Regions from separate parts of the Zoogloea sp. JDB1 genome, predicted to be linked through region 2. Evidence: riboswitches for the same ligand, from Rfam matches in the RefSeq annotation. Region 2 holds a riboswitch; the other holds the start of a gene.
What was found. Region 2 has a riboswitch for cyclic di-GMP ahead of AC1PPK_RS19135 (hypothetical protein). Riboswitches for the same ligand answer to the same signal wherever they lie in the genome.

Region 1: it holds a riboswitch for cyclic di-GMP, as region 2 does, so the genes downstream of both, AC1PPK_RS06180 (S53 family peptidase) here and AC1PPK_RS19135 (hypothetical protein) in region 2, are expected to answer to the same signal.

Annotation. Positions count from the first base shown of each region.
Region 1 is NZ_CM161496.1:1,399,168-1,408,246, reverse strand. Features, by position in the region: gene AC1PPK_RS06180 (S53 family peptidase) at 1-1,007, opposite strand, end outside; cyclic di-GMP riboswitch class I at 1,086-1,174, opposite strand; gene AC1PPK_RS06175 (Bcr/CflA family multidrug efflux MFS transporter) at 1,377-2,630, shown strand; gene AC1PPK_RS06170 (LysR family transcriptional regulator) at 2,728-3,657, opposite strand; gene uvrA (excinuclease ABC subunit UvrA) at 3,662-9,079, opposite strand, start outside.
Region 2 is NZ_CM161496.1:4,243,005-4,252,083, forward strand. Features, by position in the region: gene AC1PPK_RS19100 (phosphoribosyltransferase domain-containing protein) at 1-741, shown strand, start outside; gene AC1PPK_RS19105 (hypothetical protein) at 710-1,483, shown strand; gene AC1PPK_RS19110 (cysteine protease StiP family protein) at 1,480-2,568, shown strand; gene AC1PPK_RS19115 (HpcH/HpaI aldolase/citrate lyase family protein) at 2,561-3,457, shown strand; gene AC1PPK_RS19120 (hypothetical protein) at 3,466-3,807, shown strand; gene AC1PPK_RS19125 (hypothetical protein) at 3,804-4,043, shown strand; partial or broken gene AC1PPK_RS19130 (transposase domain-containing protein) at 4,320-4,442, shown strand; cyclic di-GMP riboswitch class I at 4,707-4,788, shown strand; gene AC1PPK_RS19135 (hypothetical protein) at 5,127-5,807, shown strand; gene AC1PPK_RS19140 (caspase family protein) at 5,879-7,237, shown strand; gene AC1PPK_RS19145 (DUF4384 domain-containing protein) at 7,298-8,179, shown strand; gene AC1PPK_RS19150 (tubulin-like doman-containing protein) at 8,247-9,079, shown strand, end outside.

The sequences.
Region 1 (9,079 bases), 2.8 Mb from region 2:
AAGTAGGTCATGTTACTGCCGTTGAAAGCGCTATCGACGGAAGCGGTCCAGCTACCTTCCTTGGAGCCGAAGCTCATCGAAACGACACCGGGCCCCATCGCATTGGCGAGCTTGATCGCCGCAAGCAGGCTGTTCGTCGTGGCATCCGGAGCTTCGATCAGAACGATGCGCGCCATGGGGGCGGTAGCGTGGGCCCATTGCACATCGAGGGCGATTTCGGTCGCCCAGCTCGAGTTATAGCCCGGCGGCGTGCCATTCATGCCACCACTGGTATTGGCATAGACCACGGAGAACTCACAAGCACTGGAACTGGCCGTGGCGAGTGGAAGACTGGCACTGGTTGCAATCGCCTTGCTAGTGCAGGCCGGGAGGGCGAACTTGGCATTGAAAGCAGCGAGTTCCGCAGCAACGTTCGGGTCGTGATACGCCGCAACGATGTAGATCGTCTGTCCCGCCCCCATTTGTGCAGTTTGTGTCGCCGTGAGCGTGCTGCCGGCGGTTGGCAAGGCCGGCATGCCGTACGCGGCACGGATCTGCGCCGGCGAGTAGGTGACGACACTGCTGCTGGTGGCCATTGGAGCGACGCCCGCCGCATCCTGTACGTACTGGATTCCACTGGCCTGAACGCGACGAAATGCAGCTATTGCCTGCGGGGTGAGATTTCGCGAGGACAGGGCCCGAAGTTCGCTCGGGACAGACTGGTAATGGGGATACACCTGCGTCGAAGCGCCATCGCCAGCCAGATCGGCCTCATTCGGCTCGTCGATCGGCGTGGGGGCAAGGTAGAACGCAGGTTCAACAGTTTTTGTCGCTATATCAGCCGGCAGCGCGGCCAGATCCATCTGGAGACTCGTACTGGCGGACGCCAGGGGAGCCGCCGTTTGCGGCGCCGACGCCTCCGAGCCACCTCCGCCTCCACACCCGCTGACAAGCGCCGAAGCGACAACCGCCGCGGCGATGGGAAGCCGACATACCTGGATTTGACTGTGCGGGAGAACGATCTTCATGGCCCTGACTCCTGGGTTATTTCAGGGCCTCGCTGACGACAGCATCGAACAGATCGTTGGAACACGGCTGCTCGATGTGCCGGCAACCCCGCTGCCATGGCACGCCGACGCGCTTTAGGCCGGAAGTTTTGCGTCCTCATCTTTTGATGAGTTTGCCCTTCATCCCGTCATTCTGACTGGACGATCTGCATCTTAGTCTTCCCGAGCCAAATCCGAAAGCCACGGGATCGTGATTCGGCATTACGACATTCAGGATCTCCACCCTCCCAAGACCATCATCGGTCACACCGCATAGCGGCTATGCGCTCAGCGCCATGAACGGAGTCTGCTGCTCGCCCATACTGCAATCCCCAACCCGCGGCCCCCATCATGACAACAATATCCAATTCCTCTGACTCCCGGCTCGGTCTGCCGCCCTGGTTGGTCCTGCTCGGCGTGCTGACCGCCATCGGCCCGCTGTCCATCGACATGTACCTGCCCAGCTTCCCGCAGATCGAGCGCAGCCTGGGCGGGCAGCCGGGCAGCGTCGAGCTGACCCTGGCCGCCTTCTTCATCGGACTGACCCTCGGCCAGCTGTTCTACGGCCCCCTCAGCGACCGCTTTGGCCGCAAGAAGCCGCTCTACGTCGGGCTCATCATCTACACCGTGGCGGCAATCGGCGCCGCCTGCGCAACGAGCATCCCGGCCTTGATTGGCTGGCGCTTCGTGCAGGGCCTCGGCGGCTGCGCCGGCATCATCATCCCCAGCGCCATCGTCCGCGATCGCTGCTCGGCGCGGGATTCCGCGCGGGCCTTCTCGCTGCTGATGCTTGTGATGGGCCTGGCACCCATCCTCGCCCCGCTGATCGGCGGCGCACTGCTCGGACTTGCCGACTGGCGCAGCATCTTCGTCGTGCTGGCGGCGTTCGGGGCGGCATGCCTGCTGGCCATCCGCGCGGGGCTGGCAGAAAGCCACGACACCCGCCACGAGCCACCGCTGCAGCTTGGCACGGTGCTCAGCAACTACGGCCGCCTGCTCGCCAACCGGGCCTTCCTCGGTTACGCGCTGGGTGGCGGCCTGGCCATGTCGGGCATGTTCGCCTACGTCGCCGGCTCGCCCTTCGTCCTCATCGACCTGTATGGCGTCGCACCGCAGGACTATGGCTGGTTCTTCGGCTCCAATGCCTTCGGCCTGATCGCCGCCAGCCAGCTCAACGCCCATCTGTTGAAGCGCTACCCGGCAACCCTGCTGCTGCGCCGCGCGCTGTGGGTGCCGCTGCTGACCGGACTGCTGCTCGCCGGGCTGGCCTTCACCGGGCAGATCTCGCTGCCATGGTTCGTCGGCGCCTTCTTCTGCTTCGTGAGCAGCCTCGGCTTCATCATCCCCAACGCCACCGCCTCGGCGCTGGCCACCCACGGGCAACAGGCCGGCACCGCGGCGGCCCTGGCCAGCGCGCTGCAGTTCTTCTTCGCGACCCTTGCTGGCGCACTGGTCGGGCTGCTCCACGACGGCAGCGGGCGGCCGCTGGCGATAGTGATGGCCCTGTGCGGCATCGGCGCTTGGGCGGTGCATCGTGTGCTGGTTGCCCACCACGACCACCATCACGCCAGCACGGCCGAAGCGTCCCACTCAAGCGCCGCCTGAGGAACTCCTTACTATCCCTTTTTTGTAGGGGCGAGTGAATTCACCCCCATAGTTCACTGCCCCCAACATTTGCCACACGCAAGAGAAAGAACAGGGACTAGCCGCGTTCAAGCCTGGCATCCGGCCACTCGCCGGATTCGACGAGGCGGACCACCTCGTCCTTGATCAGCCGGACGATGTCCCACAGGCCGTCCGGCACGACCCGGTTGCGCGCCAGCACCAGGCCGACCTGCCGGCTGACCTCCGGGTCGATGAGCCGGCAGCTTTTCAGCAGGCCGGCGGCGATCTCGTCGCGAACAGCCGCCTCCGGCAGCAGGGTGGCGCCGCAGCCTTCCAGCACCATCCGCTTGATGAGGGCGATGGAGCCGTCCAGCTCCACTGCGATCCTCAGCGCAAAGCCATGGCGTTCCGCCAGTGACTCCACCAGCCGGCGCAGGCCATGGTGGGTGCTCGGCAGGATCAACGGAATATCGCGCAGCGTGGGCACCAGCAAGGCCTCGCCAGCCAGCGGGTGGTCGGCTGGCAAGACCAGGCGCAGCCCTTCGCTGAGTAATACGTCGGCCTGCACAACACCCTGTTCCGGCAGATAGATCAAAGCCAGGTCCACGTCCCCGCCAGCCAGCTTGTCGAGCAACTGGTCGGCCAGCCCTTCCACGAAGCGCAGGCGGGTGTGGGGATAGCGCGCCCCCAGCAGCCGGGCCAGCGGCGCGAAGAGCAGGCTGGCGAGGGTCGGCTGAGCGGCGATGTGCAGCTGGCTCGGGCCGCGCCCGTCACCGTGCTGCATCGCTGCACCGGCCTCGTCGAGCAGGCGGCCGACCGACCCGGCGTATTCGAGCAGCTTCTCGCCCCTTTCGGTCGGCAGCACGCCGCGTCCACTGCGGTGCAGCAGGCGCGTCCCCAGTTCGCCTTCCAGCGCAGCCAGACGCCGACTCAGCGTGGACTGGTCGACTCCGGTTTCAAGGGCCGCCCGCGAGATGCTGCCGGCCTTGACGATGCGCGCGAACAGCCGCAGGTCGTCGGAGTTCATCGCCTCAGGCAGCCTCGCCGCGGCGCGCCGCCAGAAACTCGCCGAGGATGCACCCGGTGTGGGAGCGCGCCACCTGCACCACCGCCTCCGGCGGCCCTTCGGCGACGATCTCGCCACCGCCGTCGCCGCCTTCCGGCCCGAGGTCCACGATCCAGTCCGCCTCGGCCATCAGGTCCAGGTCGTGCTCGATGACCAGCACCGTGTGGCCGGCATCGGCGAGGCGATGCAAGACGTGGATCAGCTTTTCCACGTCGGCCATGTGCAGACCGACGGTGGGCTCATCGAGCACGTAGAGGGTGTGCTTCTCCGGCGGCAGCGGCCGGCCGGGGCCAGCCGCCGACTCGCCGGCACGGCCGCGCACCTTGGCCAGCTCGGAGACCAGCTTGATGCGCTGGGCCTCGCCGCCGGACAGGGTCGGGCTGGGCTGGCCGAGGGTCAGGTAGCCGAGGCCCACATCCTGCAGCAGGCGCAGCGGGTGGGCGATGGACGGGTGCGCAGCGAAGAAGTCCACCGCGTCCTCCACCGCCATGTGCAGCAGGTCGGCCACCGTCTTGCCCTTCCACTGCACGGTCAGGGTTTCCGGGTTGAAGCGGGCGCCGCCGCAGGCCTCGCAGGGCATCTTCACGTCGGGCAGGAAGTTCATCTCGATGGTGATCTGGCCCTGCCCCTCGCACACCGGGCAGCGGCCGGCACCGGTGTTGAAGGAGAAGCGCGAGGCGTTCCAGCCGCGCATCTTCGCCTCGGTGGTCTCGGCGAACAGCTTGCGGATGGCGTCCCAGAAACCGATGTAGGTGGCCGGGCAGGAGCGCGGCGTCTTGCCGATCGGCGTCTGGTCCACTTCCAGCACGCGGCCGACCAGCTCGCGGCCGGCCAGCTCGGCGCAGCCCACCGCCGCCCCCGCCGCCAGGCTCGCGTGCAGCACGTCGCGGGCGAAGGTGGACTTGCCGGAACCGGACACGCCGGTCACCACCGTCAGGCGGCCGAGGGGCACACGGGCCGACACGTTCTTCAGGTTGTGCAGGCTGGCGTCGCGCACCACCAGCGCCGGCTGCTCGTCGGCCACCGCACGACGCGGCGCCAGCGGGTGCACCAGCGGCTGGCGGAAACAGCGCCCGGTAGCCGATTCCGGCGCCGCCATCAGGTCGGCCAGCTTGCCTTCGGCGATGATGCGCCCGCCGCGCACGCCTGCGCCGGGGCCGATGTCGATGACGTGGTCGGCGCGGCGGATGGTGTCCTCGTCGTGCTCCACCACCAGCAGGGTGTTGCCGCGGCCGCGCAGGGCTTCCAGCGTGTCGAGCAGCAGCTGGTTGTCGCGCGGGTGCAGGCCGATGGTCGGCTCGTCCAGGATGTAGCACACCCCGGTGAGGTTGGAGCCGAGCTGGGCCGCCAGGCGGATGCGCTGTGCCTCGCCGCCGGACAGGGTTGGCGCGGCGCGGTCGAGGGCCAGATAGCCGAGCCCGACCTTCTCCAGGAAGTCCAACCGGCCGCGGATCTCGCCGACCAGGTCGCGGCCGATGTCGGCCTCCCGGCGGGCCAGCTGCAGGCCGTCGAAGAAGTCCGCCACTTTGCCCACCGCCAGCGAGGCCAGCTCGTGCAAGCCCAGGTCGCGGAAGCGCACCGCGCGGGCCACCGGGTTGAGGCGGGCGCCGTGGCAACTCGGGCAGGCCTCGTCGCTGTCGGCTTCCAACTCGCCCATGTCGAGGTCGTCCGGATTCTCCACCTTGCCGGCGATCTTGATGCCCGTCCCGTAGCAGTCCGGGCACCAGCCGTGCTTGGCATTGTAGGAGAACAGGCGCGGATCGGGCTCGGGGAAGCTGGTGCCGCAATCCGGGCAGGCGCGCAGCGTGGACAGGGTGGTCAGCAGCGCGCCCGGCTCGCCGAGCGGCAGCAGCTTGAGGACGCCCTTGCCATGCTCCAGCGCCGCCGCCACGTATTCGCGCAGCGCGGTTTCGGTGTCCGGACCGACCAGCACCATGCCCACCGGCAGCTCGATGTTGTGCTCCTTGTAGCGGTCGAGGCGCGGCCACTTCTTGGTCGGCAGGTAGTCGCTGTCGACGCGCAGCTGCTCGAAGCCCTTGCCCCGCGCCCACTTGGCGAGGTCGGTGTACAAGCCCTTGCGGTTGATGATCAGCGGCGCCAGCAGCTCGACGGAACGGCCCTGGAAGTCGCGCTGGATCTGCGCGACGATGGCCTCGAAGCTCTGCGGCGTGACCGGCACGTCGCAATCCGGGCAGTACTGGGTGCCCAGCTTCACGTAGAGCAGGCGCAGGAAAGGCTGGATCTCGGTGAGAGTGCCCACCGTGCTCTTGCGCCCGCCGCGGCTGACCCGCTGCTCGATGGCCACCGTCGGCGGAATGCCGAAGATCGCATCCACCTCCGGCCGTGCCGACGGCTGCGCGAACTGGCGGGCGTAGGCGTTGAGGGACTCCAGGTAGCGCCGCTGACCCTCGCCGAAGACGATGTCGAAGGCCAGCGTGGACTTGCCGGAGCCGGACAGGCCGGTGATCACCGTGAACTGGTCGCGGGGGATGTCCAGGCTGACGTTCTTCAGGTTGTGGTGGCGGGCGTGGCGGATGGTGATCGCCTTCGGCACCACCGCCCGGTAACGCGGCGCCGGTTCGGCCACCACCGGCGCGGCCTGCATCGCCGACAGCTGGGCGGCGTAATCGGCCAGCGCCTTGCCGGTGTGGGAGGCCGGCGTGGCGATCAGCTCGGCCGGCGTGCCCTCGGCGACGATCAGGCCGCCGCCGCTGCCGCCTTCCGGGCCGAGGTCGATCAACCAGTCGGCGGCGGCGATCACGTCCAGGTTGTGCTCGATGACCACCAGCGAATGGCCGGCGTCGAGGAGCTTCTCGAAGGCCGACAGCAGGCGCGCCACGTCCTCGAAGTGCAGGCCGGTGGTGGGCTCGTCGAACAGGAACAGCAGGCCGGGCTCGTCGGCGGCGTCGCCGGCGGCCTTTCTCGACTTCTTGGCGGCCAGTTGCGCCGCCTCGGCCAGGTAGCCGGCCAGCTTGAGGCGCTGGGCCTCACCCCCGGACAGGGTCGGCACCGGCTGGCCGAGGCGCACGTACTCCAGCCCCACGTCGGCCAGCGGGGCCAGCGCGGCGAGCACCGCCTTTTGGTCGGCGAAAAAGGCCAGCGCTTCTGAGACGGTCATCTCCAGCACGTCGGCAACGCTCTTGCCGCGCCAGTTGAGGGCCAGGATCTCCGGCCGGTAGCGCTTGCCGTCGCAGTCCGGACAGCGCAGGTAAACATCCGACAGGAACTGCATCTCCACGTGCTCGAAGCCCGAGCCGGTGCAGGTTGGGCAGCGCCCGGTGCCGGAGTTGAAGCTGAAGGTGCCCGGCGTGTAGCCGCGCTCCTTGGCCTCCTCCAGGTTGGCGAAGAGTTTGCGGATGGCGTCCCAGGCGCCCACGTAGCTGACCGGGTTGGAGCGCGCGCTCTTGCCGATCGGCGACTGGTCCACCATCACCACGCCCTTGATCGCCTCGACGCCAGCGAAGCCTTCAAAGGCGCCGGGCGGTTCGGCGGGCTGGCCGAAGTGCTTGGCCAGCGCCGGGAACAGCACGTCCTGGATCAGCGTGGACTTGCCCGAGCCGGACACGCCGGTAATGCCGACCAAACGCTGCAGCGGAATCGCCAGGTCCACACCCTGCAGGTTGTGCTGGCGGGCACCGAGCAGCGTCAGGCGCGGCGCATCGGCCTCTACCTGCCGCGGCACGCGGCGCGCATCGACGCGCTTGCGGCCGGCCAAGTAGGCGCCGGTCAGCGAGGCCGGGTCGTTGGCGACGCTCACCGGCGGGCCATAGGCGACGATCTCGCCACCGCGCTCGCCGGGGCCGGGGCCGATGTCGAGGAGGCGGTCGGCGGCCAGCATCAGCTGCGGGTCGTGCTCCACCACCACCAGCGAGTTGCCGGCGTCGCGCAGGCGCTCCATCACCCCAAGGATGCGGTTGATGTCGCGCGGATGCAGGCCGACGGACGGCTCGTCGAGGACGAACAGGGTATTCACCAGCGAGGTGCCCAGCGCGGTGGTCAGGTTGATGCGCTGCACCTCGCCGCCGGACAGGGTGCGCGACTGCCGGTCGAGGGTCAGGTAGCCGAGGCCGACGTCCTGCAGATACTTGAGGCGGCCCTTGATCTCGCCGAGCAGCAGCTCGGTGGCCTCGTCGAGCGGCGCCGGCAGCGTGAGCCCGGCGACGAAGGGGACGATCTCGTCCACCGGATGGGCCAGCAGTTCGTGGATCGCCCACTCGCCGGCGGCGGCCGGCAGCCGCCACAGCAGCGCGTCCGGCTTGAGGCGGGCGCCGTGGCAGGCCGGGCATTCGGTGTAGCTGCGGTAGCGGGACAGCAACACCCGGATGTGCATCTTGTAGGCCTTGCTCTCCAGCCAGTCGAAGAAATGGCGCACCCCGTACCACAGGCGCGGCCAGGACGAATCCCAGCTCTTCCATTTGTCGTCGCCCTCAAGCAACCAGTGGCGATGTTCCGGCGACAGCTCGCGCACCGGCACGTCCATCGGCACGCCGTACTTTTTGGCCATCTTGGTCAGGTCATCCTGGCACTCCTTGAAGCTCGGGCTCTGCCAGGGCTTCACCGCACCTTCGGCGAGGGTTTTGGATTCGTCCGGGATGACCAGCGCGAAGTCGACGCCGATGACCCGCCCGAAGCCGCGGCAGGTGTCGCAGGCGCCGATCGGCGAGTTGAAGGAGAACAGGCTCGGCGTCGGGTCGGAATAGGCGATGTCACAGTCGGCGCAGTGCAGGCCGGAGCTGAATTTCCAGCGCGTCTCGCCGTCGTCGCCCAGCGCATGCACGCTGAGGCGGCCGTGGCCGGCGCGCAGGCCGATCTCCAGCGCCTCCATCACGCGGGCGTGCTCGGCGTTGCCAAGGCGGAAGCGGTCCTGCACCACGTCGAGCTGTTCGCCATTGCGTGCGTGGATGCGGGTGTAGCCCTGCTGGGCGAGCAGGCCGGCGATCTCCTCGTCGCTGAAGCTGGCCGGCACGGTGACCGGGAAGCTCACCACCAGGCGCGGGTCACCGGCCGCCGCGGCGCGGGCCGCCAGGTCGGCAAAGATCGTCGCCGGCGTGTCGCGGCTCACCGGCTTGCCGCAGCGGCGGCAGTGCAGCTTGGCGGCGCGGGCGTAGAGCAGCTTGAAGTGGTCGGCCAGCTCGGTCATCGTACCGACCGTCGAGCGGGAGGTGCGCACCGGGTTGGTCTGGTCGATGGCGATGGCCGGCGGCACGCCTTCGATGCGGTCCACCTGCGGCTTGTCCATGCGGTCGAGGAACTGCCGCGCGTACGGGGAAAAGGTCTCCACGTAGCGGCGCTGGCCCTCGGCGTAGAGGGTGTCGAAGACCAGCGAACTCTTGCCGGAACCGGACACCCCGGTGACTACCACCAGCTCGTTGTGAGGGATGTC
Region 2 (9,079 bases):
GTGATAGCGTTTCGCGCCGCCCGCTCCCTAGTACTGATCGATGACGAGATCAGCACCGGGGCAACCTTTGCCAATCTCGCCAAAGCGTGCGCCCGCCATGCGCCCTACCTTCAGCACACCCACCTTTGCACCATCACAGACTTTTCCGGTGAAGCACGAAGCGAGATCCCGGCGCAGTTCTCTACTCCGCTCACCATCGGCGCCATCCTGCGCGGCAAGTGGTCCTTCGCCGCGTCTGCCGCCCCGGTAGGCGGACAGGCGATCGCCAACGCTCAGGCGCACGTTGCGCCCCTGCTGGCCGACCAAGGCTTTGGTCGGATGGGCACGCGCCAACCGATCCAGCTTTGCGGTGAGGACGTGGCCGCCCTCGCGGCCCCCATTGCCCCCGACGAGCGCGTTCTGGTGCTCGGGACGGGCGAATTCATGCACGCCCCTTTCCTCCTGGCCCGCGCCCTAGCCAGGTGCACCGGCGCAAATGTCAACAGCCATGCCACCACCCGCTCCCCGATCTTGCAATGGGGGCCTATCGAAAAGTCGCTTTGCTTCGAGGACAACTACGGCGAGGGCGTGCGCAACTACCTCTACAACTTTGCGCGCAGCGACTACGACCACGTTTTCCTTTGCCACGAAGCCGGGGCGAGCCACCACCTGCCCCCCCTTGCATCGCTGCTCAACGCATCGCTGCTGTCCTTTCATGCCGGAGGTCGAATTGAGCGATCCGCTGAAGCTGCTATTCACTGATCTGGACGACACCCTTTTCCAGAGCCACCGCAAGCGCACACCCTATGAATCGTGCAAGCCCCTCGCCTTCCTGCGCGGCGGTGCGGCGATCAGCTACGCCAACACCAAAGAGCAAGCCTTCCTTGACTGGTTCCTGCGCGATGCGATCGTGATCCCGGTAACCGCCCGAAACGCCGACGCGTTCTCGCGGGTCGATCTCCCCTTTCCCGCCGAGGCGATCATCAACTACGGCGGCGTGATCCTCGATACGCAGGGCAAGCCGGATGAAGCATGGCTGGAAAAGAGCGCCCGGCAGGCCGACCAGTCCGCGCCCAGCCTCAAGCGCTGGGCCGAGGTGCTGCGCTGCGAATGCGAGCGCCGCAACCTGGATGTATCGGTGCGTGTCATCGAAGACTTCGGCATCGGCTTCTATGTGGTCGCCAAGTCCCGCACGCACGATCTAGCAGTCATCGACAGCCTTGCCGAGTATTGCCAGCATCGGCTCGTCACCCAGAGCAAAAACGGGCTCGAAGAAATCCGCATCCATCACAACGGCAACAACCTGGCCTTGCTGCCGATGTGGCTGGACAAGTGGCCAGCGGTCGCCCGCTTGCAGGAGCGCTATCGGCAGGCCTACCCCCTGGTCGTCACTTTCGGCGCTGGGGACAGTCTGGTGGATATCCCCTTTATGCAGGCCTGCGACTACCTCATCACCCCGAACGGGAGCCAGATCGCCCGCCAACGCCTTGGAGGTGCACGATGATGTTCCACGGAAGCTACCGCCCCTCCGATGTGGAGTTCCTGTTGAAGCCGATCTCGGTCCAACTGGTTCATGACCTGTTCGAGAAGGAAAAGCTGATCCAATCGGGGCAACGCCACTATAGCGAGATGCTCACGCCCGAGAAGCTCCCTTCCAAACAATACCGGGCACTCTTCTACCGCGCCCATGAGCAGAACCGGGAGCGGATGGCCCATGACTGCATGGTGCTCGCCAAGCTGATCCTCCTGCGCACAACCGAGCACCCGACCATCGTTTCCCTCGCCCGCGCCGGCACCCCCGTGGGGACCATCCTCACGCACCTGTTGCGCAACCTGACCGGAAAGGACGTTCGCCACTACTCAGTCTCAATCATCCGTGACCGCGGCATCGACGCCAACGCTCTCGACGCCATCATTGCGCGTGGCGCACGCCCCGAGTCCATCGTGTTCATCGACGGCTGGACCGGTAAGGGCGTCATCACGGAAGAGTTGATCAAGGCGGTGGACGCCTACAACGCCTCGCACAACACACGGATCAAGCCGGACCTCTACGTGCTATCGGATCTCGCCGGCAAGGCACACTGTGCGGCCACTGCTGCGGACTACCTGATCCCCTCGTCCATCCTCAACGCCACGATCTCGGGCCTCGTCTCCCGCTCGATCCTCAACGAGCAGATCGGGCCGAGGGACTTTCACGGCTGTGTGTATTTCGATGAATTCAAAGACCACGACCTCTCGACGTGGTTCGTGGATGAAATCGTGGGCATCGCCCGGACCCTAAAAGATGCCGACCTAAAGCTCCCGAGCGTAACGCGTAAGCCCCGCCACACGGCACAGGCCGAGGCATTTCTGCGCAACGAGATGAAGCGCTATGGGATCACCGACCGCAACCTCATCAAGCCCGGCATTGGCGAAGCGACGCGAGTACTGCTGCGCCGCCACCCCAAGCTTCTGGTGGTGCGCGACGCGCGGGCCGAGGACGTTGCGCATCTGGTGGCCCTTGCCAAAGAGAAGAGCGTGCCTATCCACGTTCGGCCGGGGCTCCCCCTCAAAGCCTTGTCCATCATCAGGAGAGCTCTCGATGCTTGAAGCGACCCAACTCGGCGCAGCACTCTACGTGCCCGCGACCCACCCCGAACTCAAGGCAATTGCCGCCGGCGACAGGCTGCGTGAGGTGAGGACAGTCATCTTCTGCACTGAGGACGCGGTAGCAGAACACGACCTTCCCGGCGCCCTCGACAACCTCGCCGCAGCCCTACCATTGCTCTCGGACAACGGCAGACGGGCGGTGTTCGTGCGGGTCCGCAACTCTGAACTTACGGCTAACGTCTTGGCCCTGCCGGGCATCGAACGGACGGCGGGACTGGTCCTGCCTAAGATCCACGCGGAGAGTCTGGAACGCTACCTTGGGGCGCTCGATACGCCCAGCGGGCGCTCGCTCGCGCTGATGCCGACTATCGAGACCCGCGAAGCTTTCAGCGATCAGGACATGCATGCCCTTCTGCAAGTGCTGGAGCGCGAAGACGTGCGCTCGCGCATTGCGGCCCTGCGTATCGGCGGCAACGACCTGCTGGCCCTACTGCGCATGCGCCGGCCGCGTGGACGAACCATCTATGACACCCCCATCGGACAGGTAATCTCGCGGCTGGCGACCATCTTCATCCCCTCAGGCTTCGCCCTGACCGCTCCGGTGTTCGAGCACATCGATGATGTGGCGACGCTCAAGCGCGAGATCGCGCAGGACCTCAACCACGGCCTCATCGGCAAGACGGCGATCCACCCCACACAAGTGCATCTCATCGAGGACTGCTACAAGGTTGATGAACGCGACCTCGACGCTGCACTACGCATCCTCGATCCGGCCGCCCCCGGCGTCTTCAAGCTTCATCAATCAATGTGCGAACCGGCAACGCACCGGCCCTGGGCGCGCTCCATCATCCACGCAGCCGAGCGCTTCGGTCGGGCCAACGCCGCATAGGAAGAACCATGGGAAATTGCAGCTATTGCGGTCGCCCGGCCGGGATGCTTCGGAGCCAGCATCAGGAGTGCGAAGAGCAGCACCAGCGGGCCGAACAGTGCGTCATCCAGGGGGCGCTCCAATGCGTCACGTCTAGGTTGGACATTGCACGCTTCGCCACCGACAAGAACCTGTACTTCGCCAGCAGAGCCAAGTCTTTCCGCGTCCCTTTCACCAAAATCGTGATCTTCGCTCAGTTCTCTAATGGCATCGGGATCATGCGTGACACGGCCTCGGCCAAGCCGCAGATTTTCGTGACTAGAGATAGCTGGTGCTCCTGTAACCTGATCACGATGCTCGCCCAGCAATGACCGAGATGGACCCCTATCACCACAACCGGGAACTGGTTGGCCTCGTTAAGGCGAGCGGGCTGACGATCATCGAAGTGCTCCACCGTTTCAACGCCCGGCAGGCCCGTCCGCTCGCCAAGAGAACCCTGCAAACCTACCTGGCTGGGGAAAACGCCAAGACCCGCGTCCCTTGCCCGGAAGCGGTGCTGCGACGCATGCAAGCAGTGCTCAAGCGGGTACTGTCTGTGCAGCACTGAAATGGTTTTCGTTTGTGATGAAGGCTGGTTGCCCGCAGAGGATTCTCCACAACTATTTGCCACCTTGGAGGTCGCGGTAGTGACGGAGATTACTCCACGTCCCCCGCACAGATCCGTACATGCGGCACTACCGCATACGGCTCCTGCCTTGAGTCATGATGCAAAGCGTTGATGCGGGTACGGATGGAGCCCCCGTGCCTGCGGGAGGTAGCGCTCGACCAGTCGCCCGAACTGGACCCAAGGCATTCGTCCACGCAGCCCTCGCCGTCGGAGCGCGTGAGCCTGATCCAGTCGGCGCGTCTGCATGGGCATGAGCCCTTTGCCTATCTGAAGGATGTCCTCACCCGCCTACCAACGCAGCCGCAGAGCCGGATCGTGGCGTCGCTGCCGCATCGGTGAAAGCCCGATTCAGTCTGAAGCTCGGGCAAGAGGGGATAACCTGGGGCTTACAACAAGCCAACCACCGAGAAATTCTCGGCACAAGCCCTTGACCTGAACCGTCACCACAACAAAAAAATGAATTACTCAACAAATCTAGAAGTATTTTTTCATATACAAATTTTTCTACCAAATCCCAAAAAGATTCGCAATATAAAAAATGGGGAATCAACTCGCAGAATCAATACATTCATACGTATTTCACGTTTTATGTGATATGCTTTTTTTGTTCAAAGGCAAACTGCAGGCAACTGTAGGACGCAAAGCCACGGGCCCTGATTTTCCTCAGGGCAGCCGGGTTGCCCCCCAGTTCTCTCAGATCGTCATAGTTGGTTGCGCTTTTCCTTTGAGAAACATTACGGTTTCGTAGATCAATATGGAAAAGAAAGACAACGGCACACCTCTTAATACTTTCATTTCTATCATTTCGACCAGCCTGAATTCCGCTGACCGAAATGAATCGATCACGCACGTGTGCCCTACCTTTTAACGCACCGCATCGCGTTTTCTTTTCGTCCATTAATTGGAACAACGCATTCTCATCAACCAACGACAGTCGTTCAGAACAATTGGAAAACAAACGTCATGCAAACTCTTAACGCGAACCTCACCCGGAAGATTGCTGTTCCCACGATCGCAACGCTGATGCTTTTGTCGTCAGTAGCGCATGCCCAGGAATCGGCCAACAACGACCTGGATGCCTGTGTAAAACAAGAGCAGATCGCACTGACCGCCAAGGGCGCAGGTCTCGGTGCAGCCGCTGGTCTGGGAACGGCCCTCTTTTCCAAGAACAAGAAGGATGCTCTCAAGAACGCCGCCATCGGTGCAGTCGTCGGAGGAGCCGCCGGTTTTGCGACGGCATACTTCACGGCCATCGACACGTGCTACAAGAAGAATCCCAGCTGGATCCCCGAATCCAAGATTGAACGGACCAAGTCCTACGCCCAGGTCAAGAAGGACACCAAGTACAAGTCCAGCGAAGGCATCAAGGCACAGGCCACCAAGCTGGAAATGCCCACCAGCGTGCAGGCCGGCACGACCCTGGATATCGCCAGCACCTTCATCGTGCTGACACCCAACGGCGCGGAAACCCCCGTCACCCTGGAGCGCAAACTGTTCGCCATCGTTGATGGCCAGGAAACACCGCTGACCTTTACCGGCAAGGGATCGGAAGAACGCACCGTCGAACCCGGCGAGCACAAAGACACGGCCCACCTGCCGATTCCTTCGGATGCCAAGGCGGGAACCCAGTACCGCTTCGAATTCAGCGTGAGCGCGGGCGGCAAACCCGCCTCCACCCTCAAGGAAACCGTGACCGTCAAGTAAGGCCACGCCGAGGCGCCGCGGGCAGCCACGCCGGCTGCCCACGCCTGCATCCAACCCGCCCGACGCTCAACATGCCCTTCAAGTCATTCCATCGCATCCTGATTTTGCTGGCCCCGCTGCTGCTGAGTGCCTGTGCGGCCAACCAGCTTGCCGGATTTGAAAACGCCTACCAGGGCTATAGCGTTCCCGAAAGCTTCGTCGAACGGATTCGTGGCGAATTTAAGAAGAACGGCTTGCCAAACGCCCAGGTTGTTCGGGACAACGTCGGGCGCATTCGCCTGACCGGCAACTATCGGGACGAAGACGAAGTGGATCGCGCCTTCGTGATCGTGCAGTCGATCGTCGGGCTGAAGTCCACCTCGCCGTTCTATCCGGAAAACATCCAGGAGAAGCGCTGGGAAGCCGATGCGCGCCGTGCGCTGGCCCAGTTCGCCAAGAACAACCGCAATGCCAGCGCCAAGGGCGTCAAACGTGCCTTCATCGTCGGCATCAACACCTTTCGCGACAAACAGTTGCGGGAAATCCTGGGCGAAGACGATGCACGACGCGTAAAGACCGAAGCCGAAAGAGCGGGCTACCAGACCACCGCACTCTTCGGCCCGCAGGCGACCAAGGCCAATATCGAAACCGCCATCGAGCGCCTCAAGCAACAACTCTCGCCTAACGACAGCCTGCTGATCTACGTTTCCAGCCACGGCGACCAACCGATCCCATCGGGGCGGATAAAAGACGCCCGCAAGATGTCCATCGTTGCCTACGACAGCGGAGACCCTAACTTTTCCGGCAACAACGAGACGGCTTACAGGCTCAAGGTGCACGACACCTCGGTGCCAGACACGAAAGTGCAGGAACTGGCCCAGCTGCCGACGCGGCAAACCCGCGTCATTATCGATACCTGCTACAGCGGCGATATCCTGAAGGACATCCCGAACGAATCCCGGGCCTACATCCTGAAGACCAACAACGGTTTTCCCGAACGCGCCGGCATTTCCATAGCCGCTTGGAGCGGCGAAGCCTACAGCTCGAAAGGCATTTTCCTGGCCAACGACGGCGCCTCTCCGTCGCCGAAGACCCCGGAACGCAAGCCGGCCTCGACAGGCCAGGCGTATGACATCAACCGTTACACCATCATCACCGCCACCAGCGATGGCCAGGAGTCCTGGGGCCCGTCGGCGGGCGGCAGCTTCGACAGCCCGGTCACACCGGGCAAGAAGCTCCACGGCTCCTTCTTCACCCAGGCCTTCTTCGATTACCTGGAACAGTACGGCGGTCATCTGGAACCCGCCTTCAGCGCGGCCAGGCAGTTCACCTATGAAAAAGTGGCCCGGATTCCGCCACCGCCCAAATGGAACGGTCCCGTACCGATCCAGCAACTGCCACGTCTCAACCCCCCCCTTCCGGTAGGGGATGTCAGCAGCATCTATGACTAAGTGCTCGACTTTGCGAGCCAGCGGACCAATAACCTTTCTTTTTTCGGAGAGTCCAGCACCATGCGATCTTCCCATCGTGCCCTGTTCCTGATGTTGCTGGCCGGCAGCGCCTGCGCTCAGGAGAGCTATAGCGCCAAATCCCTCTTTTTCGGCGAAGACGACTCCGTCGTTGCCGTGTCCACTGACTCGAAAAACAAGGACAAGGCGTCGCTTGCCAACACTCAGGACAGCGCCAAGAAAACCACCACGAACGTGGCCTACAAGAAACCGACCACGCCGCAGAATATTGGCGCTAGCTACTTCATCCGCCTGAAAAATCCGGATGGCACGACCCGTGACGTGCTGTCCAGCCATAAGTTCAAGAGTGGGGAACGCTTCCAGCTTGGGGTCAAGGTCAATCGCCCCTCTTATGTTGCCATCTTCAACGAAGACCCCAGCGGCAACGTCAAGCAAATCTATCCCCAACCTGGCCACGACAACTTCGTGAATGCCATGGGCGTGGTCTTTCTACCCGCTCAGGGCGCGTTCGAGTTCGATCGGGAACCCGGCATCGAACAACTGCTGGTTCATGTTTCCAAGACCCAAATTCAGGCCGGAATGCCCGAGCGCATCAAGAAGATGCGTCCGGACGTCGTCACCCGCCTTCCCGATGCGGCTCCGCTCATCGCGGGGGCAAGCTGCGCACAGCCTGCCACGCCAGACAAGAGCCCACAGCCCTCAGACGGCCGCGACTATGCATCCAAGGGCATCAATTTCACCGATGCTAGCGCTTGCACCGACAACGCTTCAAAGGGTGACTCCTATGCCTCCAAGGGCATTGCCTTCACCGACGACGATACAAGCGGCGGTGCTGGCGGCACGCAGACGGCATCGTATGTCGTCAAAAAAGCCACGGCCCCCGACACCAGCCTGTACTTGAAGATCAAGCTGGTTCACCAATAAGCAGACCGGGTACGGGTCCGACTCTGCGGGCCCCACTCACCGCCTTGATTCCACAGGAAAGAAACCCATGAGCAACAACCACCTGATCGTCGGCCTTGGTGGCACCGGGGGTAAAGTCATCCGCCATCTGCGCAAGACCATTGAGCGCAGCAGGGATGCCCAGGGCAAGAGCCCATCGGAAGCACGCTTCGAATTCCTTTACATCGACACGTCCGAAGACGAACTCCAAAAGAAGGACGAATGGAAGGTTCTCGGCAAGGAAATCGATCTGGCCCGCAGCCAATACATCATCAACAAGGCCAGCGGTGTCCGCCCGGTACTCGACGACCCGGACTCCTTTCCCGGCTTGAAAGACTGGATCGAGCCGCGCAGCGTATTCGATGTTTTCATGGCAACCACTGCAGGGGCTGCCCAGCGACGCAAGCTCGGTCGATTGGTGTTCGCCCAAAACGCAGCCAGCTTCGTGAAGACCTTTGAGGACCGCCTTTCCGTACTCGAGGCGGGTAGCGGAACCACCGGCGCAGTAATCCACATCGTGTGCGGGCTGGCCGGTGGTACTGGCAGCGGCTCTGTCGTGGATGCCGTCGCCCAGATTCGCCACAAGTGCCCGGATGCAAACCGCTACAACATCCTCATCTACGCGATGTTGCCCGAGAAGAACTCCAAGCGCGTCAAGGATGTGGCCGGTTTCTCCCCTTACTACGCGAATGGTTACGCCGCACTGTCGGAACTCAACGCGCTTGCGGTCGGCAAATACAAACCGACCCATCTGCTCGACGGCTCGCGCCTCGAACATGAGATCTATTTCAACGGCTGCTACCTAATCAACAACATCAACGAGCACAACGTACCGTTTGAAGTGGAATCGGAAGTGCCGCGGATCGTCGGTGAGTTCATCTT